DNA from 3 places in the Pseudonocardia sp. Ae717_Ps2 genome. Region 2 is predicted to be linked to each of the others. Evidence: riboswitches for the same ligand, from Rfam matches in the RefSeq annotation. Region 2 holds a riboswitch; each other region holds the start of a gene.
The links. A riboswitch is a leader RNA that binds a small molecule or an ion and turns the genes downstream of it on or off. The one in region 2 is predicted to bind S-adenosylmethionine.
Positions count from the first base shown of each region.

Region 1: linked by a shared signal. The riboswitch ahead of Ae717Ps2_RS07405 (aminotransferase class V-fold PLP-dependent enzyme) and the one ahead of Ae717Ps2_RS40405 (putative leader peptide) in region 2 are both predicted to bind S-adenosylmethionine.
Region 3: linked by a shared signal. The riboswitch ahead of Ae717Ps2_RS10845 (isopenicillin N synthase family oxygenase) and the one ahead of Ae717Ps2_RS40405 (putative leader peptide) in region 2 are both predicted to bind S-adenosylmethionine.

Region 1 covers NZ_MCIS01000001.1:1,524,849-1,534,347, reverse strand. Annotated here, with positions in the region: gene Ae717Ps2_RS07435 (CNNM domain-containing protein) at 1-721, shown strand, start outside; gene Ae717Ps2_RS07430 (hypothetical protein) at 810-1,010, shown strand; gene Ae717Ps2_RS07425 (glycine--tRNA ligase) at 1,086-2,492, opposite strand; gene Ae717Ps2_RS07420 (antibiotic biosynthesis monooxygenase) at 2,697-3,026, opposite strand; gene Ae717Ps2_RS07415 (helix-turn-helix transcriptional regulator) at 3,133-3,510, shown strand; gene Ae717Ps2_RS07410 (Fur family transcriptional regulator) at 3,507-3,959, shown strand; gene Ae717Ps2_RS07405 (aminotransferase class V-fold PLP-dependent enzyme) at 3,969-5,327, opposite strand; SAM riboswitch class IV at 5,371-5,485, opposite strand; gene Ae717Ps2_RS07400 (hypothetical protein) at 5,559-6,074, shown strand; gene Ae717Ps2_RS38130 (hypothetical protein) at 6,071-6,226, shown strand; gene Ae717Ps2_RS07395 (DUF2795 domain-containing protein) at 6,298-6,675, shown strand; gene Ae717Ps2_RS07390 (hypothetical protein) at 6,714-7,130, opposite strand; gene Ae717Ps2_RS07385 (isoprenyl transferase) at 7,127-7,927, opposite strand; gene Ae717Ps2_RS07380 (hypothetical protein) at 7,981-8,343, opposite strand; gene recO (DNA repair protein RecO) at 8,567-9,403, opposite strand; gene era (GTPase Era) at 9,424-9,499, opposite strand, start outside.
Region 2 covers NZ_MCIS01000001.1:3,809,073-3,818,571, reverse strand. Annotated here, with positions in the region: gene Ae717Ps2_RS17450 (ABC transporter permease) at 1-252, opposite strand, end outside; gene Ae717Ps2_RS40410 (putative leader peptide) at 739-816, opposite strand; gene Ae717Ps2_RS17445 (ABC transporter permease) at 994-1,869, opposite strand; gene Ae717Ps2_RS17440 (ABC transporter ATP-binding protein) at 1,880-2,680, opposite strand; gene Ae717Ps2_RS17435 (ABC transporter substrate-binding protein) at 2,709-3,803, opposite strand; SAM riboswitch class I at 4,386-4,480, shown strand; gene Ae717Ps2_RS40405 (putative leader peptide) at 4,486-4,584, shown strand; gene Ae717Ps2_RS17430 (LLM class flavin-dependent oxidoreductase) at 4,703-5,956, shown strand; gene Ae717Ps2_RS17425 (NtaA/DmoA family FMN-dependent monooxygenase) at 5,953-7,329, shown strand; gene Ae717Ps2_RS17420 (ABC transporter substrate-binding protein) at 7,326-8,957, shown strand; gene Ae717Ps2_RS17415 (ABC transporter permease) at 8,954-9,499, shown strand, end outside.
Region 3 covers NZ_MCIS01000001.1:2,284,415-2,293,913, forward strand. Annotated here, with positions in the region: gene Ae717Ps2_RS36070 (acyl-CoA dehydrogenase family protein) at 1-550, opposite strand, end outside; gene Ae717Ps2_RS10830 (LysR family transcriptional regulator) at 610-1,536, shown strand; gene Ae717Ps2_RS10835 (peroxidase-related enzyme) at 1,651-2,265, opposite strand; gene Ae717Ps2_RS10840 (peroxidase-related enzyme) at 2,302-2,883, opposite strand; gene Ae717Ps2_RS40310 (putative leader peptide) at 3,072-3,143, opposite strand; SAM riboswitch class I at 3,598-3,690, shown strand; gene Ae717Ps2_RS10845 (isopenicillin N synthase family oxygenase) at 3,951-4,964, shown strand; gene Ae717Ps2_RS10850 (O-acetylhomoserine aminocarboxypropyltransferase/cysteine synthase family protein) at 4,961-6,244, shown strand; gene Ae717Ps2_RS10855 (alpha/beta fold hydrolase) at 6,241-7,092, shown strand; gene Ae717Ps2_RS10860 (ABC transporter substrate-binding protein) at 7,089-8,591, shown strand; gene Ae717Ps2_RS10865 (ABC transporter permease) at 8,593-9,499, shown strand, end outside.

The DNA of each region.
Region 1 (9,499 bases), 2.3 Mb from region 2:
CTGGGGCGTCCCCGGTGGGGTCGCGGGTGTGGCGTCGTTCGTCATCTCGCTGATCGTCGTGACGTTCCTGCACCTGGTCGTCGGGGAGATGGCCCCGAAGTCCTGGGCGATCTCGCACCCGGAGAAGTCGGCGATCATGCTGGCGCTCCCGATGCGCGGGTTCATGATCGTCGCGCGGCCGCTGCTGCTCCTGCTCAACGGCGCGGCCAACCGCTGCTTGCGCTGGTGCGGCGTCGAGCCCGTCGACGAGATGGCCTCGGGCCGCAACGCCGACGACCTGCGTCAGCTGGTCGACCACTCGGCGAAGACCGGCACCCTCGACCAGGGGCGCCGTGACCAGCTGGTCACGGCCCTGGAGCTGGAGCGGACCCCCCTGGGCGAGCTCGCGCGCGAGCCCTCCGGGGTCGCCGCGGACGACGACGTCGCCGCCGTCCAGGCGACCTGTCGCCGGACCGGCCACCTCCGGCTGGTCGTCTGGGACGGGGACACCCCGATCGGGTACGTGCACGTCCGCGACACGCTGACGCGGGCGCCGGAGACCCGGGCCCGGGACCTGATGCGCCCGCTGCTCACCCTGCCGGCGGACACGCAGTACCACACAGCGGTGAACACGATGCGTGAGCAGCGTGCGCACCTGGCGCTGGTGGAGTCCGACGACCGCCCGGTCGGCATCGTGACCCTGTCCGACCTGGTGGAACGCCTGCTGCCGGAGCCGGTGTAGGAGCACTCCCCGGACCGGGTGCCCGAGCTGCGCCCGGTCCGGGACCGCCCTACCCTGGGTCGCCTCCCGATCACCCACGGAGGTTGTGATGACCGCTCCGACGCTGCGCCCCGCCGATCTCGACGAGGCGGCACTGGCCAGGCTGAGGCAGCTCGAGGACCGCATCGGCGGCCCGCTCGTGGCCTACCGACCCGAGTCGCCCTACGCCACGCTGTCCGCCGAGCAGCTGGAGGAGGTGCGCCGCACCGAGGCCGAGCTGGGCGTGCAGCTGCTGGCCTACCGGCGCTGACCCCCTCGACGACGAACGCCCCCGCCCGGGATCCGGGTGGGGGCGTTCGTGGCGCGGGTTGGTCCCAGCGTCGTCTCAGCAGCCGAGCAGGCGCGTCGCCAGGTAGGTCTCGACCTGGTCGAGGGCGACCCGCTCCTGCGCCATCGAGTCGCGCTCGCGGATCGTCACCGCCTGGTCGGTGAGGGTGTCGAAGTCGACCGTGATGCAGAACGGGGTGCCGATCTCGTCCTGGCGGCGGTACCGGCGGCCGATGGCGCCGGCGTCGTCGAAGTCGACGTTCCAGTTCTTCCGCAGCTGCGCGGCCAGGTCCTTCGCCTTCGGCGACAGGTCGGCGTTGCGCGACAGCGGCAGCACCGCGGCCTTGACCGGTGCGAGCCGGCGGTCGAGCTTCAGCACGACGCGCTTGTCCACACCACCCTTGGCGTTGGGCGCCTCGTCCTCGGTGTAGGCCTCGATCAGGAACGCCATCATCGACCGGCCGACACCGGCGGCGGGCTCGATCACGTACGGCTTGTAGCGGGTGTCGGAGGCCTGGTCGTAGAACGACAGGTCGACGCCCGAGTGGTTCGAGTGCGCCGTCAGGTCGAAGTCGGTGCGGTTCGCGATGCCCTCGAGCTCGCCCCACTCCTGGCCGGTGAAGTTGAACCGGTACTCGATGTCGACGGTGCGCTTCGAGTAGTGGGAGAGCTTCTCCTTGGCGTGCTCGTAGTGCCGCAGGTTCTCCGAGGAGATGCCCAGGTCGGTGTACCAGCGGGTGCGCTCGTCGATCCAGTACTGGTGGATCTCCTCGTCGCTGCCGGGCTCGACGAAGTACTCCATCTCCATCTGCTCGAACTCGCGCGTGCGGAAGATGAAGTTGCCCGGGGTGATCTCGTTGCGGAAGCTCTTGCCGATCTGGCCGATGCCGAACGGCGGCTTCTTGCGCGAGGTCGTCTGCACGTTCAGGAAGTTCACGAAGATGCCCTGCGCGGTCTCCGGGCGCAGGTAGTGCAGCCCCTCCTCGGACTCCACCGGGCCGAGGAAGGTCTTGAGCATCATGTTGAACTCGCGGGGCGCGGTGAACCGGCCGCGGGTGCCGCAGTTCGGGCAGGGGACCTCGGAGAGGTCGTTCTGGTCGGCCTGCTCCGGGTCGCGGCCCTTGCGCTCGGCGAACTCCTCGGCGAGCTGGTCGGCGCGGTAGCGCTTGTGGCAGGACTCGCACTCGACCAGCGGGTCGGAGAAGGTGCCGACGTGGCCCGAGGCGACCCAGGTCTGGCGCGGGAGGATGACCGAGGAGTCCAGGCCGACGACGTCGTCGCGGCCGGTCACCATGCTCTTCCACCACTGGCGCTTGATGTTGTCCTTCAGCTCGACGCCGAGGGGCCCGTAGTCCCACGCCGACCGGGTACCGCCGTAGATCTCACCGGAGGCGAAGACGAATCCGCGCCGCTTGGTCAGCGCGACGATGGTCTCGATCTTGGCTGAGGTGGGCTTGCTGGCCACTGGCGGCGCTCCAGAGAAGGTGGTTCGGAGGTCCCCGGATACGGGGCATCCCAGATTACCGACCCGCCATGTATCCCCACTCCCTGCCCCTGCCCCCCGACCCCGCCGCGGTGGCTCCGCCCGACCGACCTCGCACAGGTTCCTGCGACCTCGCACCGTGTGCAACGGCTGCGAGGTCGCAGGACGGTGCGCGAGGTCCGAGGGTCAGCTCAACAGGCTGGGGTGGTGGACGGGCGCGGCGCCGGGGGTCACGGTCACCAGGGACTCGTAGGTCGCCTCGGTGGTCGTGTCGGCCTCGGCCAGCAGCGGGTGCACGTGCTCGCGGACCTCGAACGGCCCCAGGGCACGCCGGTAGGCGTCGACGGAGTCGAAGCGGACGGTCAGGACCCACTGCCCGGCGTCCTCGATCGCCCGGCCCGCCTCACCCCCGCGGAAGCCCGGCCGGGCGGCGAGGAGTTCCAGGGCGCGGGCCACACGCGCGGTGAACGCGGCCTCCTCGGAGGGAGACACGCGGAAGCGGCAGACCAGCAGCACGGCGCGACGATAACGAACACGCCTACCATGTCGGGTGCGGCCTGTACGGCACAGCAGCGCCGGAGGGTGTGGCCGCCGCCTCCGGGGGAACGGACGGGTCCACCACATGTCTGCCGCAGCCCAGACCACGCACGCACCGGGAGCCGGCCCGGGCGCGGACGACGACCACCACCCCGCGCCCGAGCCGGGCCCGACCCGCGACCCGCGCACGCTGGCCGCCGCGGGCGACCTGCTGCGGGCACTCGCCGCACCGGTCCGGATCGCCATCGTGCTGCAGCTGCTGGAACACTCGCGGTGCGTCCACGACCTGGTGGACGCGCTCGGGGTCACCCAGCCCCTGATCAGCCAGCACCTGCGGGTCCTCAAGGCCGCCGGGGTGGTCGAGGGCGAGCGGAAGGGCCGCGAGGTGCTGTATTCGCTGGTGGACGACCACCTGGCGCACATCGTGGTGGACGCCGTCGCCCACGTCGAGGAGGACACGTGACGGAGACGACCGGCCGGACGACCGCGGCGGCGGTCACCGAGCGGTCCACCGCCGGGCCGCGCGGCATCCGCGCCACCCGGCAGCGGGCCGCCGTCACCGCGCTACTGGACCGGCTGGACGACTTCCGGTCCGCCCAGGAGATCCACGAGGAGCTGCGGCGCGCCGGCGAGGGCATCGGCCTGACCACGGTCTACCGGACCCTGCAGACCCTCGCCGACGGCGGCGAGGTCGACGTGCTGCGGGTCGCGTCCGGCGAGGCCGTCTACCGGCGCTGCGAGACCGAGCACCACCACCATCACCTCGTGTGTCGCCGGTGCGGCGCCGCCGTTGAGATCGAGGGGCCGGCGGTCGAGTCCTGGACCGAGTCGGTCGCCCAGAAGCACGGCTTCACCGAGGTGTCGCACACCCTCGAGATCTTCGGCCTCTGCGGCCGCTGCTCGGCGGGCTGAGGCCCGGGCTCAGTCCCCGCAGCCGGGGACGGCGGGCAGCTCCCGGTCGCGGGCGAACGGGTCCGCCGGGCGCGGGTCCGGGGTCGGCGCCCACCGGCCGTCGACGAGGGCGTAGGTCCAGGCCGGGCCGCGCCGTGCCAGATCGGTCAGCGCGTCGACCAGCCGGTCGACGTCGGAGGAGCCGGTGCGCAGGCCCAGCGACGCGCGCACGGCGTCGCGGCCGCCGGTGAGCCGCGCCAGCAGCGGGTGGGCGCAGAACCGGCCGTCGCGGACCCCGATGCCGTACTCGGCCGACAGCGCCGCCGCGACCAGCCCGGCGGGCAGCTCGCCCAGGGTGAACGAGACGGTCGCGGTGCGGTCGCCCGCGTCGTCGAAGCAGGACAGGGCCCGCAGGCCGGGGACCGTCGCCAGGCCGGCGTGCAGACGGTCGGCGAGCTCGCGCTCGTGGGCAGGCACGATGTCGTCGATCAGCGGGTCCAGGGTCCGGCAGGCCGCGCCGAGTGCGGCGGTACCGAGGACGTTCGGGGTGCCGCCCTCGTGCCGCTGCGGCGACGGCAGCCACTCCGTGACCGTGCCGCCGCCCGGGCCGTCGGCGACGGACACGGATCGGACCGCTCCCCCGCCCGCGACGTGCGGTTCGGCGGCGTCGAGCCAGTCCCGGCGGCCGACGAGGACCCCGGCGCCGTAGGGCGCGCAGAGCTTGTGCCCGGACAGCGCGACGTAGTCCGCGTCCCACCCGGCCAGGTCGACGCGCCGGTGCGGGGCGAGCTGGGCGGCGTCGACGCACAGCCGGGCACCCGCGGCGTGCGCGATCCGCGCGATCTCGGCGACCGGGAGGAGCTCGCCGGTCACGTTGGACGCCCCGGTGACCGCGACCAGCGCGGCGTCGGGACGGGCGGCGAGCTCGGCCCGCAACGCATCGAGCGTCGAGGCAAGGGTGGCGGCGGCGGGCACGACGCGGTGCTCGCGGTCGCGCCAGGCCAGCAGCGTCGCATGGTGCTCCAGGTCCAGCGTCACCACCGGGCCGGGGACGGCGCGGGCGAGCAGGCCGAGCGCATCGGTGGTGTTGCGGGTGAACACCACGACGTCGTCGGCGCGGGCCCGGACGAACCGGGCGACGTCGGCGCGGGCGTTCTCCACGAGCGCGGTGCAGACCTTCGAGGTCCAGCCGGCGCCGCGGTGCACGCTGCCGTGGTACGGCAGCACCTCGGCGACGTGCGCGGCGACCGGCTCCAGCGCCGGCGCGGACGCGGCGGAGTCGAGGTCGCAGTAGCGGGCCCACCGGCCGTCGACGAGCGGGACCGTGAGGTCCGCACCGACGACGCGGGGCAGGGCGTGCTGGACGGGACGTGGCAGGGCGAGGGTCATGATCGGGCCTCCGGCCGATCTCGGGGACCCGGCGTGGCGCACGGATCCGCGCTTGCCGACTGCGGGTGTCGCGTCGGCCCGGTCATCACCCGGGGCACCCCACCGCGGAGGAGGGTTGCCGTCCAGCGAGCCGGGGCTTCGCGCTGGCACTCGTGACCTTCGGCGACGAAACTAGCAGACCGTCTCAGATGGAGACACGTGAGCATCGCCACCCCGGATAGCGTCTGACCGATGACGGACACGCACCCCGCGCCCACCACGGTCCGGCGGATCGACGTCCCGGAGTCCGGCGAGCTGGCCCAGCTCGCCGCCGTCTTCGAGGACCTGCAGTACGTGCTGCGCTGCTGCGAGCACCTGGTCACCGCCCTGGGCGGACCCGAGTCCGGGCCGGTGCGGGTGGACGCCGACCCAGCGCTGGTCGAGGCCCTGTGGACCGGCGCCCTGATCGGCTACGTGCGGTGCTTCTCCGGCCGGACGAAGACGCTGACCACCGACGACCTGACGTCGCTGGAGCTCGACGGGGACGTCAGCGGGTTCCACGACATGGTGTTCAAGCTCCGCGACCACTACGCCTCCCGGCACGTGAACCCGCGCGAGTCGTACTCGATCGGCGTGGCCCAGTCCAACGACGGGACGCCCCGGGGCGTCCCGTCGTCTCCACCCCGCGCCCGCTCGTCGACGAGACGACGGTCCGGCTGCTCGGCCGGGTCGCCTACAGCCTGTCCGGCCTGGTGGACGCCCGGATGAAGAAGTCCCAGAACGACGTCCTCGGCGTCGCGCACGGGATGACCGCGGGCCAGCTGGCGGGGCTGCCGCTGGTGCACCTCGACGGCAGCGGCGAGGCGGCCCCGGAGGACGCGGTGACCCGGGACGGCACCGCGGACGGCCCGGGGAACTGATCCCCGCCGGATGCATCATCCGGCGCACAGCGGCTACCCGGTCGGGACACATCCCGACGAGAGGTGACCTCATGACCACTCGCACGACGACGTCCGACGCCGTCCGCACCGCCCTGCACGGCCTGGAGTTCCCCGCCGGCAAGGACGACCTGGCGTGGACCGCCGAGCGCAACGAGGCCGACGCCGCGACGGTCGAGGCCCTGCGGGCGGTGCCGGCCGAGGAGCACTACGCCTCGATCGCCGCCGTGGTGGCCGCCGTGGACCTGGCCGACGACGACCCGGCGCGCCAGACCTCGGGCGACACCGCGGACGAGTCGGCCGAGGAGACCGAGCAGCTGCGCGCGCAGCGGCGCACCGAGCACACCCGTCCCGGGCTGTCGGAGTCCACGAAGGACGTGGACCCGGTCAACCCGATCGCCGAGGAGCTCGGCACCAACCGCAAGAAGTGACCCGCGCGGCCGGGGCGGGCACCGCCCTGGCCGGCCGGTCAGCCGCCGACGAGCTCGGCCCGCATGCTCGACGCGGAGGACACGACGAGCATGAGCAGCGTCCCCATCGGACCCTCGCCCAGCCCGGCCGCGGGGAAGGCGTAGCGCAGCGTCACGTCCCAGCCGCGCTCGCCGCGCACCACCCGGGGCGTGCCGAACAGGCCCTCCCCCACCCCGAGCCCGACCCGTCGCGGCACGTCGTGCTCCGGGTCGGCGGAGTCCGGCAGGTCCCACGCCACGACGCAGGTCAGGTTGAGGACGGGCAGCCCCTCCTCCAGCTCCGTCCCCTGCACCACGCACAGCACGCCGCCGTGGGCGAAGGTCAGCGCGCCGTCGTCGTCGGCGGTGACGTCGTGGAACCGCTCCAGCGCACCCTTCGCGGTGGCGAGCATCCCCGTGATCACATCGGTGGTCACGGTGTCACCCCCGTCGCGGCGTCGCCCGTCGCGGCGTCCACGGCCCCGCCGAAACGCCGGTCCCGGCGTGCGTAGATCTCGATCGCCTGCCATATGTGGCGCCGGTCGAAGTCCGGGAACAGCGTGTCCAGGAAGACCATCTCGGCGTAGGCGCTCTGCCAGAGCAGGAAGTTCGAGGTCCGCTGCTCCCCCGAGGAGCGCACGAACAGGTCGACGTCGGGCATGTCCGGCTCGTCGAGGTGGCGGGCCAGCATCCGCTCGTCGATCTTGTCGGGGTTGATCCGGCCCTCGGCGGCGAGCCGGGCGATCTGGCGCACCGAGTCGACGATCTCGGCGCGGCCGCCGTAGTTGACGCACATGGTCAGATTCAGCACGTCGTTGCCGCGGGTGCGCTCCTCGGCGATCTCCAGCTCCTTGATCACCGAGCGCCACAGCCGCGGGCGGCGGCCCGCCCAGCGGACCCGGACCCCCATCGCGTCCATCTCGTCGACGCGGCGGCGGATGACGTCGCGGTTGAAGCCCATCAGGAACCGGACCTCGTCGGGGCTGCGCCGCCAGTTCTCGGTGGAGAACGCGTACGCCGACAGCCAGCGCACACCGAGGTCGATGCAGCCGCGGGCGACGTCCATCAGCGACGCCTCGCCCCGCTTGTGCCCCTCCGTGCGGGGCAGACCACGGGCGTTGGCCCAGCGGCCGTTGCCGTCCATGACGAGGGCGACGTGGCCCGGCACCAGCTCCGGCGGGATCGCCGGGGGCCGGGCACCGGACGGATGCGGTGCGGGAGGCTGGAACGGCACGTCACCGACCCTACGTCGGGGCCGATGGCCGGGCTCGGCCGCGGTGGTCGGGCTCAGTCGCGCTGGTCGGGCCGGGGCCAGGCCGGCACGGCCGGGTCCTCCAGCCGCTCGATGGTCTCGCGCAGCCGGCGCATCCCGCGGTGCCCGTGGACCCGGTCGACCTCCGACAGCGGTTCGGACTCGTCGGGCCGGATCACCGGCAGCATCGGGATGGCCGGCCAGGCGCCGTCCTCGGTGCGGGCCCGGACCTGACGCATCGCACGGGTCGGCCCGTCCTGCGGGGACTCCGGCATGACCTCGGTGCGGGCCGGGAGCTGCTGGGTGGGCGGCACCGGGATCCGCTGCGTCGCGGCCGGGAGACGATGGGTGCGAGCGGTGTGGTCGTCGTCCGGCGGCGGTGTGTGGGGTCGGTTCACGACTGCCTCTCCGACGGGGCTGGGGTCCCCTCGATCACAGGAGGATAACGAGACCGCGCAACCGGTTGCCTGTCCTGAGCGACGTTCACCCGGTGGAGTCGGCGGAAGCGCCGTGCGCCGCGACCGGCGGCACCGCGGCGGGCGGCGCACCGGGAACGTCAACCGCTCGACGAAGCATACGGGCCGCTCACGGCAGCCCGATCGGGACACCGGGCCGATCGCACTAGTCGGACAGCGCGTCCGGAGGTGTCGGCGCACCGCCGTCCGGCGGTTCCGGGGCGGTCCCCGGCGCACCCGGCGCGACGACGGCGGCGGGCCGGACCCGGGCGCGGCGGTCGACCAGGGGCAGCGAGCGCAGCTGGCGCTCCAGGTGCCACTGCAGGTGCGCCGCGACCAGGCCGCTGGCCTCCCGCCGGGTCGGGGTGCCCGAGGCGTCGGCGGTGTCCCAGTCACCGTGCAGCAGCGCCATGAGCAGGGCCACCGTCTCGGGGGCCGGGGTGACCGAACCCGGCGGGCGGCAGCGCGGGCACACCATGCCGCCCCCGGCGACGGTGAACGACCGGTGCGGGCCGGGCGTCGCACAGCGCGCACAGTCCGACAGCGACGGCGCCCACCCCGCATGGCTCATGGCCCGCAGCAGGAACGCGTCGAGCACCAGGGCCGGTTCGCGGGCGCCGTCGGCCAGCGCCCGGGTGGCACCGAGCAGCAGCAGGTAGACCCGCAGGCTCGGCTCGCCCTCCTCGGACACCAGCCGGTCCGCGGTCTCCAGGATCGCGCAGCCGCAGGAGTAGGCCGACCAGTCCGCGACGATCGCCGGCGCGAACGCGTCGACGGTCTGGGCCTGGGTGACCACGTCGAGCGTGCGCCCGGTGTAGCACTGGACGTCGACGTGGTTGAACGGCTCCAGCCGGGCGCCCCACCGCGACCGGGTGCGGCGCACGCCCTTGGCGACCACCCGGATCTTGCCGTGCTGACGGGTCAGCATCGTGATGATCCGGTCCGCCTCGCCCAGCTTCTGCACCCGGAGCACGATCCCGGTGTCGCGGTAGAGCTGGGCCATCCACCCAGTCTAGGTTCTCCTCAGAACCCCAGCTTGCGCAGCTGCTTCGGGTCCCGCTGCCAGTCCTCGGCGATCTTCACGTGCAGGTCCAGGTGC
Region 2 (9,499 bases):
CACCGCGCTCTGCAGCGCGCCGTCGGCCCACATCTCGGCGGCGGTGACCGCGACGGTCGCGGGCGAGGCGAGGACGTCGCGGGGGAGGATCCCGGTGCTCGACAGCACCTGCCACAGCGCGATGAGCACGACCGGGGAGGCGGTCTTGACCACCCAGCGGGGCACCCGGTCCGGGCCTCGGGTGTGGCGGGTGCGGAGGGTCTCGACCTCGGGTGGGGAGCTGGTGCGCTCCCGTTCGGAGGTGGTCGTCATGGGGGCTCCTGGGGCTCGGAGGGCATGCCCGGCCGGCCCGGGTCGCCGGTGCGGCTCGGGCGGTGCGGATGCCGGATGCGGATGCCGGACGCGGAGGTCCGGTGCGGAGGTCGGTGCCGGACGGACGTGGCGGTGTGGTGCGGGTGGGCCGTCGCCGGGCGGGTCGGGTGCGGGTGGGGCGCCGGCGGTGCCGGCACGCCGTGGCTCGACGCGTCGGGCGGTACGGCGGGACCGGTGCCCTCGCGTCGGCCGGTGGGGTCAGTGCTGCCGGGCGGTCCGGTGCCTCGGTGGGGCCGGTGCGGCGGCGCTGTGGGGAACCGCCGCACCGCCCCGGAACGAGGTGGACCCCGGCGGGAACCGTTCCGGTGGGCCGGGTGCCGGGCCGGCACCGCGGTCGTGGTTCGCCGGTGGTGCGGTCGCGGTCACCGTCGGGTGCCGCGGTCGGCCGGGCGGTGCGGTCGGCGGCGCGGCGCGGCGGGAGCGGTGTCAGGACCGACAGAGCGCCGACGCGACGCGTGCGAGGTCGATGTGCGCGCGCGTGGTCAGCGGAACCGGAACGGACATACGGTGACGGTAACCGGCCCGCGTCCGAAACCCAACCCCTGGAGTTGGGATTGGGGTCACGGCGTTTCGGCTGGTGGGAACGGTTCTGATCGCCCGTCCGGACACCTGGGCAGCACACGGCACGAGCGGGCCGTCCGTACGGGGTACGTCCGGACGGCCCGCTCGGGTACCGGCGGGTCAGACGGTGAGGGCGAGCCCCCGGGCCCGCAGCACCCGTCGCTCCAGGGGGCGGAAGACCAGCAGCTCCACCCCGATGCCGACGATGAGGATCAGCAGGATCGCGGCGAACACCTGGACGATGTCGTTCACGTCGGCGCCGTTCTTCAGGTAGGCGCCGAGCCCGACCCCCAGCGCCGGGCCGGCGGCGATGATCTCCGCGGCCATCAGCGAGCGCCAGGAGAACGCCCAGCCCTGCTTGCAGCCCGCGAGGTAGCCGGGCAGCGCCGCGGGGAGCAGCACGTAGCGGGCCATCTGGTAGCCGGTGGCGCCCAGCACCTGGCCCGCTCGCGGCAGGATCGGCGGCACCTGGTCGATCCCCGCCACCAGGCCGTTGGCGATCGAGGGGACCGAGCCGAGCAGCACCACGAAGAAGATCGTGGTGTTGGTCAGCCCGAACCAGAGCACCGCGGCCGGCACCCAGGCCACCGACGGCAGCGACTGCAGGCCGGTGAGCAGCGGGCCGATCGCCGACCGGATCACCGGCACCTTGGCGACCAGGACGCCGAGCGGGGTGGCGATCACCAGGGCGAGCAGGAAGCCGAGCGCGGCCCGGCTGATCGAGGTCCACAGGATCGACCAGATCTCGCCGCTGGCGACCGTCGCGCCGAACGCCTCGGCCACCGCGCCCGGTGCGGGCAGCTTGTACTCCGGCGTGATCGCCGAGGCCCAGACGATCTGCCAGACCAGGACGATCAGGGCGAGCGCGACCAGCGGTGGCAGCCAGGTCCGCAGGAACCGCTGCCACCACGGGGTGGTGCGCTCGACCGGGGTGTCGAGGGCGTCGAGCCCGGCGACCGCGGCGGCGGAGTCCCGGTCGTTGTCGACGACCGTCATCGAGGAGTCCTCACGCGGCATGGCTGGTGATCACCTGCCGCAGTCGTCCGGTGATGTCGTCGTGCAGCTCGGCCTGGGCCTCGGCGTCGTGTCCGTCGGCGGGCACCGACCATTCGCGGACCACGGTGCCGGGACGCGAGGACAGCAGCACGACCCGCTCGGCCAGCCGGACCGCCTCGCGCACGTCGTGGGTGACGAACACGATCGTCGTGCCGGTGGCCCGCCAGACCCGCAGGAGCTCGCCCTGCAGCACGTCTCGGGTGATCGCGTCGAGTGCGGCGAACGGCTCGTCCATCAGCAGCAGCCCGCCGGTGCCGGGCTCGTCGCCGAGTCCGGTCGCGGCGGCGAGCGCCCGGGCCAGCGACACGCGCTGGCGCATGCCACCGGACAGCTCGTGCGGCCGCTTCCCGCCCACGCCCTCCAGCCGGACCAGGGTGAGCAGCTCCTCGGCCCGCTCACGCCGGGCCGCCCGGCCGTGCCCGGCGAGCTTGAGCGGCAGCTCGACGTTGCGCAGCGCGGTCAGCCACGGCATGAGCGCGGCCTCCTGGAACATGAACGACGGTCGGGCGGACCCCACCGCGACCTCGCCCGCGGTCGGCTCGTCGAGCCCGGCGAGCAGGTTGAGCAGCGTCGACTTGCCGCAGCCGGAGGCACCGAGCACGCAGACGAACTCGCCGTCGCCGACCCGCAGGTCGATCCCGTTGAGCGCGGTCACCGCCCCGGGGCCGGTGCCGAAGGTCTTGGCGACCCCCGACAGCTCCACGGCCGTGTCGCGGGCCGGGGGGCGCCGGGTGGTGAGGTCGACGGTCATCGGTGGTTCCCCTCGTCGGTCGGGATGGTCAGTTCGCGGCGGCGAGACCGGCCGGGTCCACGGCGGCCTCCCCGGAGCTGGTGCGGACCGCGTCGATCGCGGTCGGGTCGAGGAAACCGGTCAGGTTCGCCTCGCTCTGCGCGATGCCGGCGGTGACGGAGTCCTTCGCCAGCTGCGGGAAGGTCGAGGCGAGCGGGTCGGTGTCGAAGGACAGCTCGGTGAAGGCGCGGTCGAGGATGTTCGCGGCCAGGGGCTTGCCGGTGATCTCGCCGATCGCGGCGTTGGACACGGTCTTGGCCTGCGCCGGGTCGCTGCGGATGAAGGAGATGGCGGCCTGCTCGCCGCGCAGGATCGCCTCGACGGTCTGGGGGTGCTGCTGCAGGAACTCGGTCCGGGCGATGACGACGGTGGTCGGGAACTTCCCGTCCGGCCACAGGGCCTTCTCGTCGACCAGCACCTTCGCGCCGGCGTCGACCAGGCGCGAGCTCCACGGCTCGGGCAGCCACCCGCCGGCGAGCTTGCCCTGCTTGAACAGGTCGAGGGTCTGCGGGTTGTCGATGTTCTGGACGGTCACCGCGTCCGGGCCGTCCCCGATCGGGAGGTTGTTCTCCTTGAGCCAGGTCTTGAAGGCGATGTCCTGGGTGTTGCCCAGCTGCGGCGTCGCGATGATCTTGCCCTTGAGCTGCTCGGGCGAGGTGATGTCCGGGCTGGTCACCAGCTGGGCCCCGGCCGAGGTGGAGCCGGCGACCAGACGCACCGCCTCGCCGTTCGACTTGGTGAAGGCGTTGATCGCCGGGCCGGAGCCGATGAACGCGACGTCGATCGAGCCGCCGAGCAGGGCGTTGACCTGGTCCGGGCCGGCGTTGAAGGTCTGGGTGGTGAGCTTCGTGCTGCCCAGCTCCTTGGCGAACAGGCCCTGCTTCACCCCGACCAGCGCGGGGGCGTGGGTGATGTTCGGGAAGTAGCCGACGCGGACCTCGGCGGCGGGGGAGGTGGCACCTGCGGCGGTGGTGCTCTCGGCGGCGCGGGAGCAGCCGGCCATGAGTCCGAGCGCGGTCAGCAGCGCGAGCAGGACGGCGGCGGTGCGCACCCGGGAGCCGGGGCGCAGGACGTGCGGGGACATCGCGGGACGGGGTCCTTCCGTGGTGGGCGGCGGGCGGTCGGGACGACCACGGCGCGCCGGGTCCGGCCGGCCGGGACGGCGTGCCGGGATGCGGGACGGGTGGCGGGCCGGACCGGTGTCCGGCGGGCGATCCCTGTTCCGGCGGATGCGTCGGACGCCGGACGTGTGGCGTTACCGTCCGCGGAAGAGCGGGGACCGGTACGGCTCGGTCAGCGACAGAGCTCGCTGTAGGCGGGGGCGCGCCGGCTCGGCCAGAACGGCTCGAGGCCGGTCGGACGCACTGGCACCGCGCGCCGTGCGGCTCGGGCCGGCTGGTGGGGGGAGGGCTCGGTCGCACCCCCTGCGAACCGGTGGGGGCGCGAGGGCCTCCGTCGGCTCGTCGTCACCCGACCAGGGTGCGTCGTGGTCACCTCTCCGGACAACCTGGTGTCCACCCCCCAGGAAAGCGACCGGCTTGTCCGGACAGGTCGAGCCGGTTAGGCGTCCCGATTCCGCCGGTCGGGAGCTTCGGTGCGGCGGGCATCACTGGGCCGGCTCCGCGGGTTGACACCATCGGGCACGGGCTCCCTACAGTCGGGGTGCACACCATCCGGAGCGGCCGAGAGACCCGGCTCGACGACGCCGCAGCAACCCCCCGCAGCAGCGGGTGCGGGTGCTCCAGCCGGGTTCGATGGAGGAGATCATGCGGTCGATCGCGGAGCAGGTGCGCGGCGCGCACCACCCTCGGTACCGGCGCCACGTCGACCTGATGCGGGTGGCCGGCGCGACCTGTCGGGCCTGACACCGCCCCGTCCCGCGCTGCGCGTCGCCCGCCGGCGCCCCGTCGGCGGTGGCGTCCGCCCCCCCGTGACGTCCCACCCGTTCCGTCGCGCCCCGTGCGACGAGGAAGCGATGCCCTCATGTCCACAACGGACACCTCAGACCGGCCGCTGCACCTGGCCGTCGCGCTCGACGGCGCCGGCTGGCACCCCGCCGCCTGGCGCGAGCCCGGCGCCCGGCCCGGCGAGCTGTTCACCGCGCGCTACTGGGCCGACCTCGCCCGCACCGCCGAGCGCGGGCTGCTCGACCTGCTCACGATCGAGGACGGGTTCGGCCTGCAGTCCGGGGACCACCTCCACGGGGCACAGCGCCGCACCGACCGGGTCCAGGGACGCCTCGACGCCTCGCTGGTCGCCGCCTTCCTCGCCCCGCTGACGTCGCGGATCGGGCTGGTCCCGACCGTCACCACCACCCACACCGAGCCGTTCCACGTCGCGTCCGCGCTGGCCACCCTCGACCACGACAGCCACGGCCGTGCCGGCTGGCGGGTGCAGACCTCGGTCCGCGCCGACGAGGCCGCCCACTTCGGGCGCCGCACCGTCCCCGGGCTGCGCCGCGCCGACCTCGACACCCCGGCCGGCCGCGCGCTGGTCGCCGAGCTGTTCGGGGAGGCCGCCGACGTCGTCGAGGTCGTGCGCCGGCTGTGGGACTCCTGGGAGGACGACGCCGAGATCCGCGACGCGCTCACCGGGCGCTTCGTCGACCGCGACAAGCTGCACCGGGTCGACTTCGCCGGGGAGCACTTCGGCGTCGCCGGCCCCTCGATCGTGCCGCGTCCGCCGCAGGGCCAGCCGCTGGTCCTGTCACTGGCCCACGGCTACGAGCCGGCGTTGCTCGCCGCCCGGGTCGGCGACGTCGTGGCCACCACCCCGCACGACGCCGACGACGCCGCCCGCATCGTCGCCCAGGTCCGCTCCGCCGAGGCCGCGGCGGGCCGCACCGCACCGCCGCTGCGCATCCTCGGCGACGTGGTCGTGGTGCTCGCCGACACCCAGCGCGCCGCCCGCGAGCGGCTCGCCCGGCTCGACGCACTCGACCCGCTCTCCTCCGACGCCGCGATCCTCGCCACCACCCCCGCCGGGCTCGCCGACACCCTGCTGTCCTGGCGCCGCGCCGGGCTCGACGGTTACCGGCTGCGCCCGGCCGTCCTGCCGACCGACCTCGACGCCGTCGTCGACGGCCTGGTCCCCGAGCTGCAGTCCCGCGGCGCGTTCCGCACCGCCTACGGCGAGACCACCCTGCGCGAGCGCTTCGGGCTGCCCAGGCCCGCCAGCCGCTACGCCGCCGGGGCCGGGTCCGCCGTCGTCCCGACCTTCTCCGGAGCCACCGCATGAGCAACAGGAAGCAGATCGTGCTCGGCGCCTACTTCCCGGGCGTCAACCACGACACCGTCTGGAGCGACCCGGCCTCGGGCAGCCACATCGCCTGGGAGTCGTTCGAGCACTGGGCGCGCACCGCCGAGCGCGGGCGCCTCGACCTGCTCTTCCTCGCCGAGGGCCTGCGGCTGCGCACCCGCGGCGGGGAGATCTTCGACCAGGACGTCGTCGGACGCCCGGACACCTTCACCGTGCTCGCCGCGCTGGCCGCGGTCACCGAGCACATCGGTCTGGCCGGGACGATCAACTCCACCTTCAACGAGCCCTACGAGCTGGCCCGCAGGTTCGCGACGCTGGACATCCTCTCCGGCGGGCGCGCGGCGTGGAACGTCGTCACCAGCTCCGACGCCCCCACCGGCGAGAACTTCCGCCGCGGCGCCTACCTCGGCCACCACCAGCGCTACGAGCGTGCCGGGGAGACCCTCGCCGCGGTCCGGGCGCTCTGGGACTCCTGGGGTTCCGACGCCGTCGTCGCCGACCCCGCGTCGGGCACCTTCCTGCGCGACGGCCACGTCGGCGACTTCGCGGTCTCGGGCAACCAGTTCGACATCGCCGGGCGCTTCACCACCCCGCGCAGCCCGCAGGGCCACCCCGTCGTGCTGCAGGCCGGCGAGTCCCCGGCCGGTCGCGACTTCGCCGCCGCGTCCGCCGACGCGATCTTCTCCCGGTACCAGAAGTTCGACGAGGCCCGCGCCTTCTACGACGACGTCAAGGCCCGGGTCCGCAAGGCCGGCCGCGACCCCGACGAGGTGCGGATCCTGCCCAGCGCCGGCGTCGTGCTCGGCGACACCGACGCCGAGGCCCGCGAGCGTCACGAGTACATCCACGACCAGCAGGTCGACCCGTGGACCTCGATCGTGCTGGCCGAGATGGTCTGGAACCGCGACCTGTCCGGCTACGACCCGGACGGGCCGCTGCCCGACGTCGAGCCCACCCCCGAGGCCCCGAAGTGGATCGAGGGCCGGGCCCCGCTGACCCAGGACGCGCACGCCACGGTCGCCGCCTGGCGCGAGCTCGCCGATGCCCACGGGTACTCGCTGCGCGAGACGGTCAAGCACGTGTTCGACCGCGCCGTGTTCGTCGGGACCCCCGAGCACGTGGCCGACGAGATCGACCGCTACGTCCAGAACGACGCCTCCGACGGGTTCATCCTCGGCTCCCACGTCAGCCCGTCCGGCCTCGACGAGATCGTCGACCGGGTGGTGCCGATCCTGCAGGAGCGCGGGGTGTTCCGGACCGACTACACCCCGGGCGCGACGCTGCGGGAGAACCTCGGTCTCGCGCACCCGTCGCGGTTCGGCGAGCGCCACACCCCGGCTGTGACGGCGTGAGCCGCCGGTTCGGGTCCGGGCGGGGCGTGACCGCCGGCCGCTGCGCGGTGCTGCTCGCCGCCACCGCGCTGGTCCTCACGGCCTGCGGATCGGGCGCCGGTGGCGCCGGTGACGATGCCGGGCCGCCCCGTCCCGGCGGCACCCTGGTGTTCGCGGTGTCCTCGGACCAGGGCTGCGCCGACCCGCAGCAGGTGCAGAGCAACGACTCGATCTACTCGCTGCGCCAGATCGTCGACTCGCTCACCGACCAGGACCCGTCCACCGGGGCGATCGTGCCGTGGCTGGCGACCCGCTGGTCGTCGAACGCCGACGCCACCGCCTGGACCTTCACGCTGCGCCAGGGCGCGACCTTCTCCGACGGCGCCCCGGTCGACGCGGCCGCGGTCAAGGCCAACTTCGACCGGGTCGGCTCGCTCGGCGCCCGCGGCAGCCTGCCCAAGGGCTACCTGGCCGGGTACGTCGGCACCGACGTCGCGAGCCCGACCGAGTTCACCGTCCGGTTCTCCCGGCCCAACGTGCAGTTCCTGCAGGGCACCTCCACCCACAGCCTCGGCCTGCTCTCCCCGGCCAGCGCCGCCCGCTCCGACGACGAGCGCTGCGCGGGCGTCGTCGGCTCCGGGCCGTTCACCCTCGAGCGCTACGCCAAGAACGACGTCACCGTGCTCGCCAAGCGGGCCGGCTACGACTGGGGCTCGCAGCTGTTCACCCACCCCGGCGAGGCCTGGCTCGACCGGGCCGAGTTCCGCGTCGTCCCCGAGTCCGGGGTGCGGGCGGGCAGCGTGCAGTCCGGCGAGGTCGACGCGATCGCCAGCGTCGGCCAGCAGGACGAGGCCCCGCTCACCGCGGCGGGCGTGCAGCTCCCGGCCCGGCCGAACCCCGGCCTGCCGTTCGGGATCACGTTCAACCAGGGCACGCCGCTGGGTGCCGACGCCGCCGTCCGGGAGGCGGTGAGCCGGGGCATCGACCGCAACGAGGTCGTCGCCGCGGTGTACCCGAGCCAGACCCGCGCGGCGACGAGCCCGCTGTCGTCGACGACGCCGTCCTACGCCGACCAGTCCGCGCTCGTCGGCTACGACCCGGCCGCCGCGACCGCCGCCCTCGACCGCGCCGGCTGGGTGCCCGGTCCGGACGGCATCCGCGCCAAGGGCGGGCAGCGGCTGACCGTGCCGCTGACCTTCGCGCAGAACATCGGCACGACCAAGCCCGCGCTGGAGCTGATCCAGCAGCAGCTGCGCCGGATCGGGATCGACGTGGCGCTGCGCGAGGTCCAGATCGCCGAGACCCAGGCCGTCCTCGACGGCGGTGACTTCGTCGCCGCGTGGGGCAACCTGACCCGGGCCGACCCGGACATCCTGCGGTCGACCTACGGCACCGACGGAGTCAACCGGTACCGGTTGCCCGACGGGCCGCTGCAGGCACCGCTGCTGGCCCAGGCCGCGACGGTGGACCCCGCGCGGCGCGCGGCACTCGTCGGGCAGGCGCAGGCGCTGCTCGCGCAGCGCTTCGACACCGCGCCCGTCGTCGAGCTCACCACGGTGCTCGGCGTCGGCCCGGACGCGCACGGGGTCGCGTTCGACGCGTCCTCGCGCATCCAGCTCCACGACGCCTGGAAGTCCGACGCGCGATGACCCTTCCCTACCTGCTGCGCCGCCTCGGGCTCGCCGCCGTCGTGCTGTGGGCGGCGTGGACGGTCAGCTTCGTCGTGCTGTACCTGCTGCCCGGTGACCCGGTCGCGACCATGGCGTCGGCGTCGGACGGCGAGCCGGTCTCCCCGGCCGAGCTCGCCGCCCTGCGCGCCCGCTACGGCCTGGACCAGCCGCTGCCGGTGCAGTACGTGACCAAGCTGTGGGCCGCGCTGCACGGCGACCTCGGGACCTCCTTCGTCAGCGGGCAGGACGTGCGGACCGCCGTCGCCGAGGCGCTCCCGCCGACCCTGCAGATCGCCGCGGCCGGGCTGGTCGTGGCGGTCGTCGCGGGCACCGCGGTCGCCGTCGCGGCGACCTGGGTCCGGTCGCCGTGGCTGCGGCAGGTGCTGGCGTCGCTGCCGTCGCTGGCGGTGTCGCTGCCGGTGTTCTGGGTCGGGCTGATGCTGGTGCAGCTGTTCTCGTTCTCCCTCGGCTGGCTGCCGTCGGTCGGCGACCGCGGTCCGGAGTCGCTGGTGCTGCCCGCG
Region 3 (9,499 bases), 1.5 Mb from region 2:
ACGCGTGGACGATCCGCGGCCGGTCCGGGTCGCTGTCGTCGCGGGCGTGCACGCCCAGGTAGTCCCAGGCGGGCGCGAGCGAGGTGAAGATCTTGCGCCCGGTGATCCGATAGCCCCCCGGCACCGGGACCGCCACGGTGCGGGAGTCGGCGATGGCGACGTCGTTGCCCGGCTCGCCGTGCCCGGCAGCGATCACCTTTCCCGCCGCGACCTCGCGCAGCAGCCATTCCTGGGAACGGTCGCCGCCCCGGTGGAGGCTCGCGGCGTTGCCGACCCAGTACAGGTGCATCGTGGTCGCCAGGCCGGTCGACGGGGCCCAGTAGGCGAGCTCGCGCTGGGCGCGGTTGACCTCGTGGAGGGTCAGTCCGCCGCCGCCGAACTCCCGGGGGACGGGGCCGCGCAGGTGCCCGGCGGTGCGCAGCTCGTCGAGGTCCTCGGCGAAGAAGCGGTTCTCCTCGTCGTAGTCGCGGGCCCGCGCGTGGATGCGGGCGAGCAGATCGTCGTCGAGGGCGGAGCGCAGGCCCTGGCCCGTCTCGGAACCGGTGGTCATGAGGTGATCTCCGTGGGTGGGTGCACGTCGCTCGGGCGGACCCGTGCGACGCTGGTGAGATGCGGGTGGAACAGGCCAGGTGCGTGCTGGCGATCCTGCGCACGGGCTCGTTCCGGGACGCCGCCCGCGATCTCGGGATGAGCCAGTCCACGCTCAGCGAGGCGGTGCGCGCGCTGGAGCGGGAACTGGGTGTACAGCTGCTGCACCGCAGGCGGCGCGGGGTGTCCGCCACCGAAGTGGGCGCGGCGGTGCGCCCGCAGCTCGAACACATCGCGCGGGCCGCGGCAGAGGTGCAGAACACCGTCGCGGCCTTCTCCGAGGCCGAACGCGGGCGGCTGCGCGTCGGGGTGGTCACGGCGGCGGCGGGCACCGTGCTGCCCGCCGCGATCGGCGACCTGCTGGCCGGACGTCCCGACCTGGAGCTGCAGGTCTCCTCGACCGGCTCGTCCGAGATCGGGGACGCGGTCGCCGCGGGCAGGCTCGACGCCGGGCTGATCACCGTGCTGGCCGGCGCGCCGGCGCCGCCCGGGCTGACCGTGGTCCCGTTGCTGCGGTGCCCGCTGGTCGTCTGTGCCCCCCTCGGACACAGGTTCGCCGACCTGGCCGAGGTGCCCGCCGCCGAGCTGGCGACCGAACGGCTGATCGCCTACCGGCCCGGCTACCTGATGCACGATCTGCTCGGTCGGCTGGTGGAGCTGCAGACCGCGACCGTCGTCTACCGCACCGACGACACCCGCACCGCGCTGGCCATGATTGCTGCGCACGTCGGCGTCACCGTGCTGCCGGAGCTGTCGGTGCCCGACCCGCAGGGGTTGCTCCGCCGCCCGTTGGCCCAGCCGCACCCCGAGGTGCTGGTCGCCCTGGTGCACGCCCACGACGACAAGGACCCGGCCGTGGCGGCGTTCGGCGAGATCCTGCTGCGGCACGCCCGCGCATCGGCTCACGACGGCACGTCTGGCAGCACGAGCGTGCGGTCCTCGGTGTAGGCCGCGCGGAGCGCTCGCCCGCCGTCCCGCGGGCCGACGGGTGGACCGCAGCACTCACCGCGGTCTCGGCCACGCCGTCGTCCTGCACCCGATCGACCGTCGCGGATGCCGGGCTCACTGCGCCGGGCCGGTGGGCGCCGCGAACAGCTCGGCGTCCGGGAGCACACCGAGGGCGATGCTGATGCGATTGGTGGCGTTGATGATCGAGATGATCTGGACCGCCTCGTAGATGTCCTCGTCGGACAGCCCGACGGCCCGCAGCTCCTCGATCCGGGCGTCGGACACCTCACCCGGAGTGTGGGTCAACGTGATCGCGAGATCGGAGAGCAGACGTTCGCGGTCGGTCAGCTCCGTGACCTCGCGGTGGTCCAACGCGACACGGTGGGCGAGCCGGTGGTCACCGAGGACCTTGCCCAGGCCGTCCACGTGCAGCGCGTGGCAGTAGCTGCACCGGTTGGCCACCGAGACCACGGTGGCGACGATCTCCCGCTCACGCAGCGTCAACGTGCTCGGGCTGTCCGGTGAGCCGAGCAGCAGGGGGAAGAGGTAGGCGTTGAGTCGGGTGAAGCCGGGCCCGCCGAGAGCGAAGGCCTTGAGCCAGTTGGGGACGTACCCCTCCAGGGCCTCGGTCCGCTCGAAGAACTCGGCGATGGTCGGGGGCAGGTCCTCCGGGGCGGGGACCTTGAGACGGGAGATGCGGGTCTCGGGCAGGGTCTCGTGCGTGGTCATGATGTGGCGGCCTCTCGAGGGGTGGGGTGGCTCGGCTCAGGCGAAGAACTGGTCGTCCGGCGTGACCTGCAGGAAGATGCTGAAGCGGTTCGCCGCGGCGAACACGGACACGACCTGCACCGCCTCGAAGATCTGCTCGTCGTCGAGGCCCAGCTCACGGAGGCCGGCGATGTCCGCGTCCTCCACCTCGGTCGGACGCAGCGCGAGCTTGCTCGCGAACTCGGCGAGCACACGGTGCCGCGGGGAGAGCTCGCGAACCTCGCGGTAGTCGATCGCCACCCGGGTGCCCAGCCTGCGGTCGCCGAGCGCATCCCCGAGGCTGCCCGCGTGGTTGAGGCGGCAGTAGCTGCAGCCGTTCTCCGCCGAGGTGACGGTCGCGAGGATCTCGCGGTCGACGTAGGGAAGCAGACCCTGGTTCGGGTCGAGCAGGGCAAGCAGATAGTCGTTGAATCGGGCGGTGTGATCCCCGCCCAGAGCAAACGCACGGACCCAGTTCGGGGTGTAGCCGAGCGTCGCGGTCAGGGACTCGATCTGCCCGCGCAGTTTCGCGGGCAAACTCTCGATCTCGGGAACCCGCAGACGTGAAATCGTGTGCTGATCGAGCGCTTCGGTGCTCATGGAAATCCTTTCCACGGAGAGTGGGCGGCATTCATCGGCACATCACCGACACTGAAGAGGTGTGGGCATGCGCAGTGAGCGACCGTCACGAGAAGTGTCGGCCGAGATGGGGGTATCAGCAGGCAGCGGCCAGAGAAGGCGGCTCGCGCCGCAGGCCGGTCAGGCTCTGCGGGAACAGCTCGGAAAGATCAACAGACCGAGGAGGAGACGCGACAGAAATCGACGTGTGCGCGCGATGTCAGCGGCAGTCGAATCGTCACGCCGCGACGCTAACCGACGCGCAGTAGTTGGGGCAACCGTCGAGTATGTGCGGCGCGCCTCACCTCGATTCGGTGAAGCTGTTCCGGTGATCGGGCTTCCTGTTCGGTCGGAGTCACCCGAAGATCGGCAGCGGGTATCGCTCTCGGATCACGGGTACCTCGCGGGCCGGGACGGCGACGAGCCACGAGAACTTGTCGGGCGCACCGCGGGTGACAGCGTGACTGCGCGGATGGCACCTCGACGCCCCGGAGGACACGGGATGGTGGGACGGGTCGTCGTGGTCGGGGGCGCCGCGCGGCACCGCTGGCGAACTCACCGCACTCGCGGAGCGGCTGGGAGGGATGTCGGCACGTGGCCGGCTGGCCTGCCGTCCGGACGTCTGCGCCGTTCAGCGAACGGGTCTGTGGGCGGGATCGGCTTGACATCGGGTGCGGCGCGGAGGTTGGGTGAAGTCGTCCATCCAGAGCGGCCGAGAGAACCGGCTCGACGACGCCGCAGCAACCACGTCCCCACGGGCGCAGGTGCTTCCGCCGGAAGCGATGGGGGAGCCGTGCGCCAGTGGATCCGGGGTGTCTGGTCCCGGCGTCGGCACGTGGACTACTGCCGGACGGGGACCGCGCTCTGTCGGTGAGGACCGACCTCGACCCGCCCGTCCTCGGCGAGCTGGTCGTCGCCGAGGTCGCGCACCGCCCGGCCGCCGCGCGGTCCGTTCTGCTGCGGACCCCGCGGGTGCGTCCGGCTGTCTGACTCGTTCCCGTCCTGCCGATCTGTCGACAGACCGGCGGGACACGACACGTGAGGTCGCCATGACCGACACCCTCCCCGTGATCGACCTCTCCCGCTTCCGCGCCGGCCCCGGCGAGCGTGCCGCCGTGCTCGCCGAGCTGCGCTCCGCGGCGCGGGAGGTCGGCTTCTTCTACGTGACCGGACACGGAGTCCCGGACGAGGTCACCGCCGGGATCGACGCGCTGGCGCGGCGCTTCTTCGCGCTGCCCGTCGAGCAGCGGCTGGAGATCGAGAACGTGCACTCGCCGCAGTTCCGCGGTTACACCCGCACCGGTACCGAGCACACCGGCGGCACCGCGGACTGGCGCGAGCAGATCGACATCGGCCCCGAGCGGGAGCCGGTGACCCAGGGCCCGGGCGACCCGGACTGGGTCCGGCTGATCGGGCCCAACCAGTGGCCCACCGCGCTGCCGGAGCTGCGCGAGACCGTGCTGACCTGGCAGGCGGAGGCGCTGCGGGTCAGCCGCGAGGTGCTGCGCGCGCTCGCCGCCGCGCTCGGGCAGGACGAGGGCTACTTCGACGCGTGGTTCGACGAGGAGTCCTCCCTGCACGTCAAGATCGTGCGGTACCCCGGGCGCCCGGAACCGGACTCGGACCAGGGCGTGGGTGTCCACAAGGACTACGGCTACCTCGCGCTGCTGCAGCAGGACGCGGTCGGCGGACTGCAGGTCGAGGGCCCGGACGGGCGCTGGATCGACGCCACCCCGGTCCCCGGTGCGTTCGTGGTCAACATCGGCGAGATGCTGGAGATCGCCACCCAGGGCTACCTGACCGCGACCCGGCACCGGGTGGTCAGCCCGCCGGTCGGGGTGGACCGCTTCTCGGTGCCCTTCTTCCTCGGCCCGCGGCTCGACGCCGTCGTCGAGCCCCTGGAGCTGCCCGCCGAGCTGGCGGCGCAGGTCCGCGGGGTCAGCGAGGACCCGGACAACCCGCTGCACGCCCAGTTCGGGGAGAACGCGGTCGTCGGATGGCTGCGCTCGCACCCGCGGGTGGCCGAGAAGTACTGGTCGGACGTGCTGGCGAGGCGCGCGTGACGTCGTTCGCCACGAGGCAGCTGCACGCGGGGGCGGTCCCCGACCCCGCCACGGGCGCCCGGGCGGTCCCGATCTACCAGACCACCTCCTATCGCTTCACCGACAGCGCGCACGCCGCGGCCGCCTTCGCGCTCGAGGACCTGGAGAGCCACGCCTACACCCGGCTCTCCAACCCGACGACCGCGGTGGTGGAGGAGCGGCTGGCCGCCCTCGAAGGGGGCGCCGCGGCAGTGGCGGTGAGCAGCGGGCAGGCGGCGACGTCGCTGGCGCTGCTGAACCTGGCCCGCGCCGGGGACCACGTGGTCGCCGCGGCGAGCCTCTACGGCGGCACTCATACCCTGCTCTCCTCGACCTTCGCCGACCTGGGGATCTCGGTGACCTTCGTCGAGGATCCCGACGACCTCGACCAGTGGCGGTCCGCGATCACCGCGCGGACCCGGGCCCTGTTCGGCGAGAGCATCGGAAACCCGCTGGGCAACGTCCTGGACCTCGCCGGGGTCGCCGCGGTCGCCCACCAGGCCGGGCTCCCGTTCGTCGTCGACAACACGGTGCCCACCCCGTACCTGCTGCGCCCGATCGAGCACGGGGCGGATGTCATCGTGCACTCGACGACCAAGTTCCTCGCCGGACACGGGACCGCGATCGGGGGGATCGTGGTCGACTCCGGGCGGTTCGACTTCGGCCGCCATCCCGACCTCTGGCCGGGGCTCACCGCACCGGACCCCACCTACGGCGGCCTGTCCTTCCACGCGCAGTTCGGTCCGCTCGCCTACGCCCTGCGGCTGCGGACCCGGCTGCTGCGCGACCTCGGTCCCGCGCCCTCGCCGTTCAACGGGTTCCTGCTGCTGCAGGGGATCGAGACCCTCGACCTGCGACTGGCCCGGCACGTCGAGAACACCCAGGCCGTGGCCGAGTTCCTGGAGGCGCACCCGGCGGTGGAGGCCGTGCACTATCCGGGTCTGCCGTCGAGCCGCTGGTTCGAGGCCGGTCGCCGGTACCTGCCCGCGGGCGCGGGCGCCATCGTGGCGTTCGAGATCCGCGGGGGCCGCGAGGCGGGCGCCCGGTTCGTCGACGGGCTGCGGCTGTTCACCCACCTGGCGAACATCGGTGACGTCCGCAGCCTGGCCATCCACCCGGCGTCGACCACCCATGCCCAGCTCGACCCGGCGGCCCAGCTCGCGAGCGGGGTCACCCCCGGCCTGGTCCGACTGTCGGTGGGCATCGAGGGGATCGCCGACCTGCGGGCGGATCTCGAGCACGCTCTGGAAGGGCGAGAATGAGCACGACGGTCGTCTGGCACCAGGAGTCCCGGCTCGCGGGTCGGCGGGGTGAGCTGCACGTTCACCGCTGGTCGCCCGCCGAGAGCCCGCGGGCGGTGCTGCTCCTGCTGCACGGGCTCGGCGAGCACGCCGGGCAGTACGCCTCGCTCGCCGAGACCGCCGCCGGGGAGGGGATCGAGACCTGGGCCCCGGACCAGGCCGGACACGGTCACAGCGCGGGGGTCCGGGTGCTCGTCGAGTCGGTCGACTACCTGGTGGCGGATGCCGAGACCGTCCTCGCCGAGGCGCGGCGCAGCAGGCCCGGGCTGCCGGTCATGGTGGTCGGGCACTCGCTCGGCGCGGTCGTGGCGGCCCTGCTCGTCGGCGAGATCCGGGGCCGCGGACGCGCCGACCCGGCCGCGGACGTGGCCGGGCTCGTGCTCACCGGATCCGCGCTGCGCGGCGGTCCGAGCCTGCCGCCCGGGATCGACCCGTGGCTGCTGCGCAAGGACCCCGGCGAACTCGTGCGCGATCCGGACCAGGCCGCGCGGGTGCGAGCGGACCCACTGGTGTGGGCGGGCGGGCTGCGCCGCGAGACCCTGTCCGCGCTGGTCGCGGCCACCGCCCGCACCGCGCCGCTGCTCGCCGAAGGCGCGCTCGACCACCTGCCGGTGCTGCTGCTGCATAGCGAGGCGGACGACCTCGCCCCGGTCGCGGGCGCGCGTGAGGTGGCGGCCGCGCTGCCCCGCGGGCGGATCGTGACCTACCCCGAGGACCGGCACAACGTGCTGCACGAGCTCGACCGCGCGACCGTCCACGCGGAGCTGCTGCGCTTCGCGCACAACCTGATCGGAGCATCGCCCGCATGAGACTGGCCCGACTCGTCCCCGCCGCGGCTGCCGTGCTGCTGCTCGCCGCCTGTGGTGGTGGGCCCGCCGAGAGCGCGGCGCCGAGCACGGACACCACCGTCGACGTCCGACTGGTGCTGGAGCCCACCAGCCTCGACCTGACGACGGTGTCGGGCGCGGCCCTCGAGCAACTGCTGCTCGACAACGTCTACCAGGGACTGCTCACCCGCTCGCCCACGGGCGAGGTCGTCCCGCTGCTGGCGCGGGAGGTGCAGACCTCGGCGGACGGGCTCACCTACACCTTCCCGCTGAAGCCGAACCTGACCTTCGCCGACGGCTCCCCGCTCACCGCGGCGGACGTCGTGTGGTCCTACCAGCGGGTCCTCGCGCCGGACTCGAGGAACCCGAACAAGAAGGACTTCGCCGCCGTCGCCGGGGTGTCCGCCCCGGACCCGAACACCGTGGTGCTCACCCTGTCGAAGCGGGACGCCAACCTCACCTACGCGCTCACCAACCGGGCCGGCGCGGTGTACAAGACCGGCACCGACCCGGCGAGCCTGGCCGCCACCACGAACGGCAGCGGCCCCTACACCGTCGCGCAGTGGAACCGCGGCTCCACGATCACCTTGGCGCGCAACGAGAACTACTGGGGCGAGAAGGCCAAGGTCGCCTCGGTGGTGCTGCACTACATCCCCGACCCCAACGCCGCCAACAACGCGCAGCTGACCGGTGAGACGGACGTCGAGACGGCGGTCCTGCCGACCCTGGTGAGCACCTTCGCGGGCCGCGAGGGGCTGCGCGTCGCCGAGGGGATCACGTCGGACAAGTTCGTCCTCGGGTTCAACAACTCCCGCGGTCCGCTCGCGGACCAGCGAGTGCGCTCGGCGATCCGGCAGGCCATCGACAAGAAGGGGCTGCTCACCATCCTCGGCGGGGCGGGCCAGGTGATCGGCAGTGGGGTGGCGCCGACCGACCCGTGGTTCTCCGACCTCACCGCGATCGACCCGTACGACCCGGAGGCCGCCAAGCGGCTGCTGGCCGAGGCGGGCGTGGGCAGCGGGCTCACGCTGTCCCTGCAGGTCCCGAACATCTACCCGGAGACCATCGGCACGTACGTGGCCTCGCAGCTCGCGCAGGTCGGGATCACGGTGAACGTTCAGCCGGTCGAGTTCGCGACCTGGCTGGACAAGGTCTTCACGCAGGCCGACTACGACCTGAGCATCGTCGACCACGCCGAGGCCCGGGACATCGCCAACTACGCCAACCCGCAGTACTACTGGCGCTACGACAGCCCGGTGGTGCAGGACCTCGTGGCCCGCGCGGGGACCGCGGCGAGCGACCGGGAACGGGACGACCTGTACAAGCAGGCGGCCCGGCAGATCTCCGAGGACGCGGCGAGCGACTGGCTCTACAACCCGGGCGCCCGCACCGTGATCCGCGACGGGGTGGAGGGCTTCCCGACCAGCTCGACCAGCTCGCGGCTGGACCTGTCCGCCCTGTCCGCCACGGAATCGTCGTGACGTGATCGCCTTCCTCGTGCGCCGCACGGTGCTCCTGCTGCTGTCGCTGCTGGTGGCGAGCCTGCTCGTGTTCGGCCTGCTACGGCTGCTGTCCGGGGACATGGCGCAGGTGGTCGCGGGGGTGCAGGCCACGCCGGAGCAGGTAGAGCTGCTGCGCCAGGAGCTCGGGACCGACCGGCCCTGGGTGGTGCAGTACCTGGACTGGATCGGAGGCGCTGCGACCGGGGACTTCGGCCGGTCGGCGCTGTCCGGGGTGTCGGTGTCCGCCGAGCTGGGCGCGAAGCTGGCCGTCACGGCGCCGCTCGTCGCGGGCTCGATCCTGCTGTCCGTGCTGGTGGCGGTCCCGCTCGGGGTGCTCGCCGCGGTCCGGCACCGCAGCCGGGTCGGCCTCGGCATCACCGCCGTGTCCCAGCTCGGGATCGCGCTGCCCACGCTGTGGGTGGGGCTCGTGCTGGTGATCGTGTTCGCGGTGCTGCTGGGTTGGCTGCCCGCGCAGGGCTTCCCGACGGCAGGCTGGGCGCAGCCGGGTCGGGCGCTGCGCAGCCTCGTGCTGCCGTGCGTCACGCTCGCGCTGGCCGAGGGCGCGGTGCTGCTGCGGTTCGTCCGCACCGCCACGCTCGGCGTGCTGCACCAGGACTTCCTGCGCACCGCACGGGCGACCGGACTGACCCGCACCGGCGCGTTGCTGCGCCACGGCCTGCGCAACGCCGCCCTGCCCGTGGTGTCCGTCCTCGGGCTGCAGGCGGCCGCGCTCCTGGTCGGCGCCGTCGTCGTCGAGCGGGTGTTCTCGCTGCCGGGCGTCGGGTCGATGCTGCTGACCGACGTGGGAAACCGGGACCTGGTCAAGGTCCAGGGCGAGGTCCTGCTGCTCACCGGTGCCGTCCTGGTCATCGGATTCCTGGTCGACG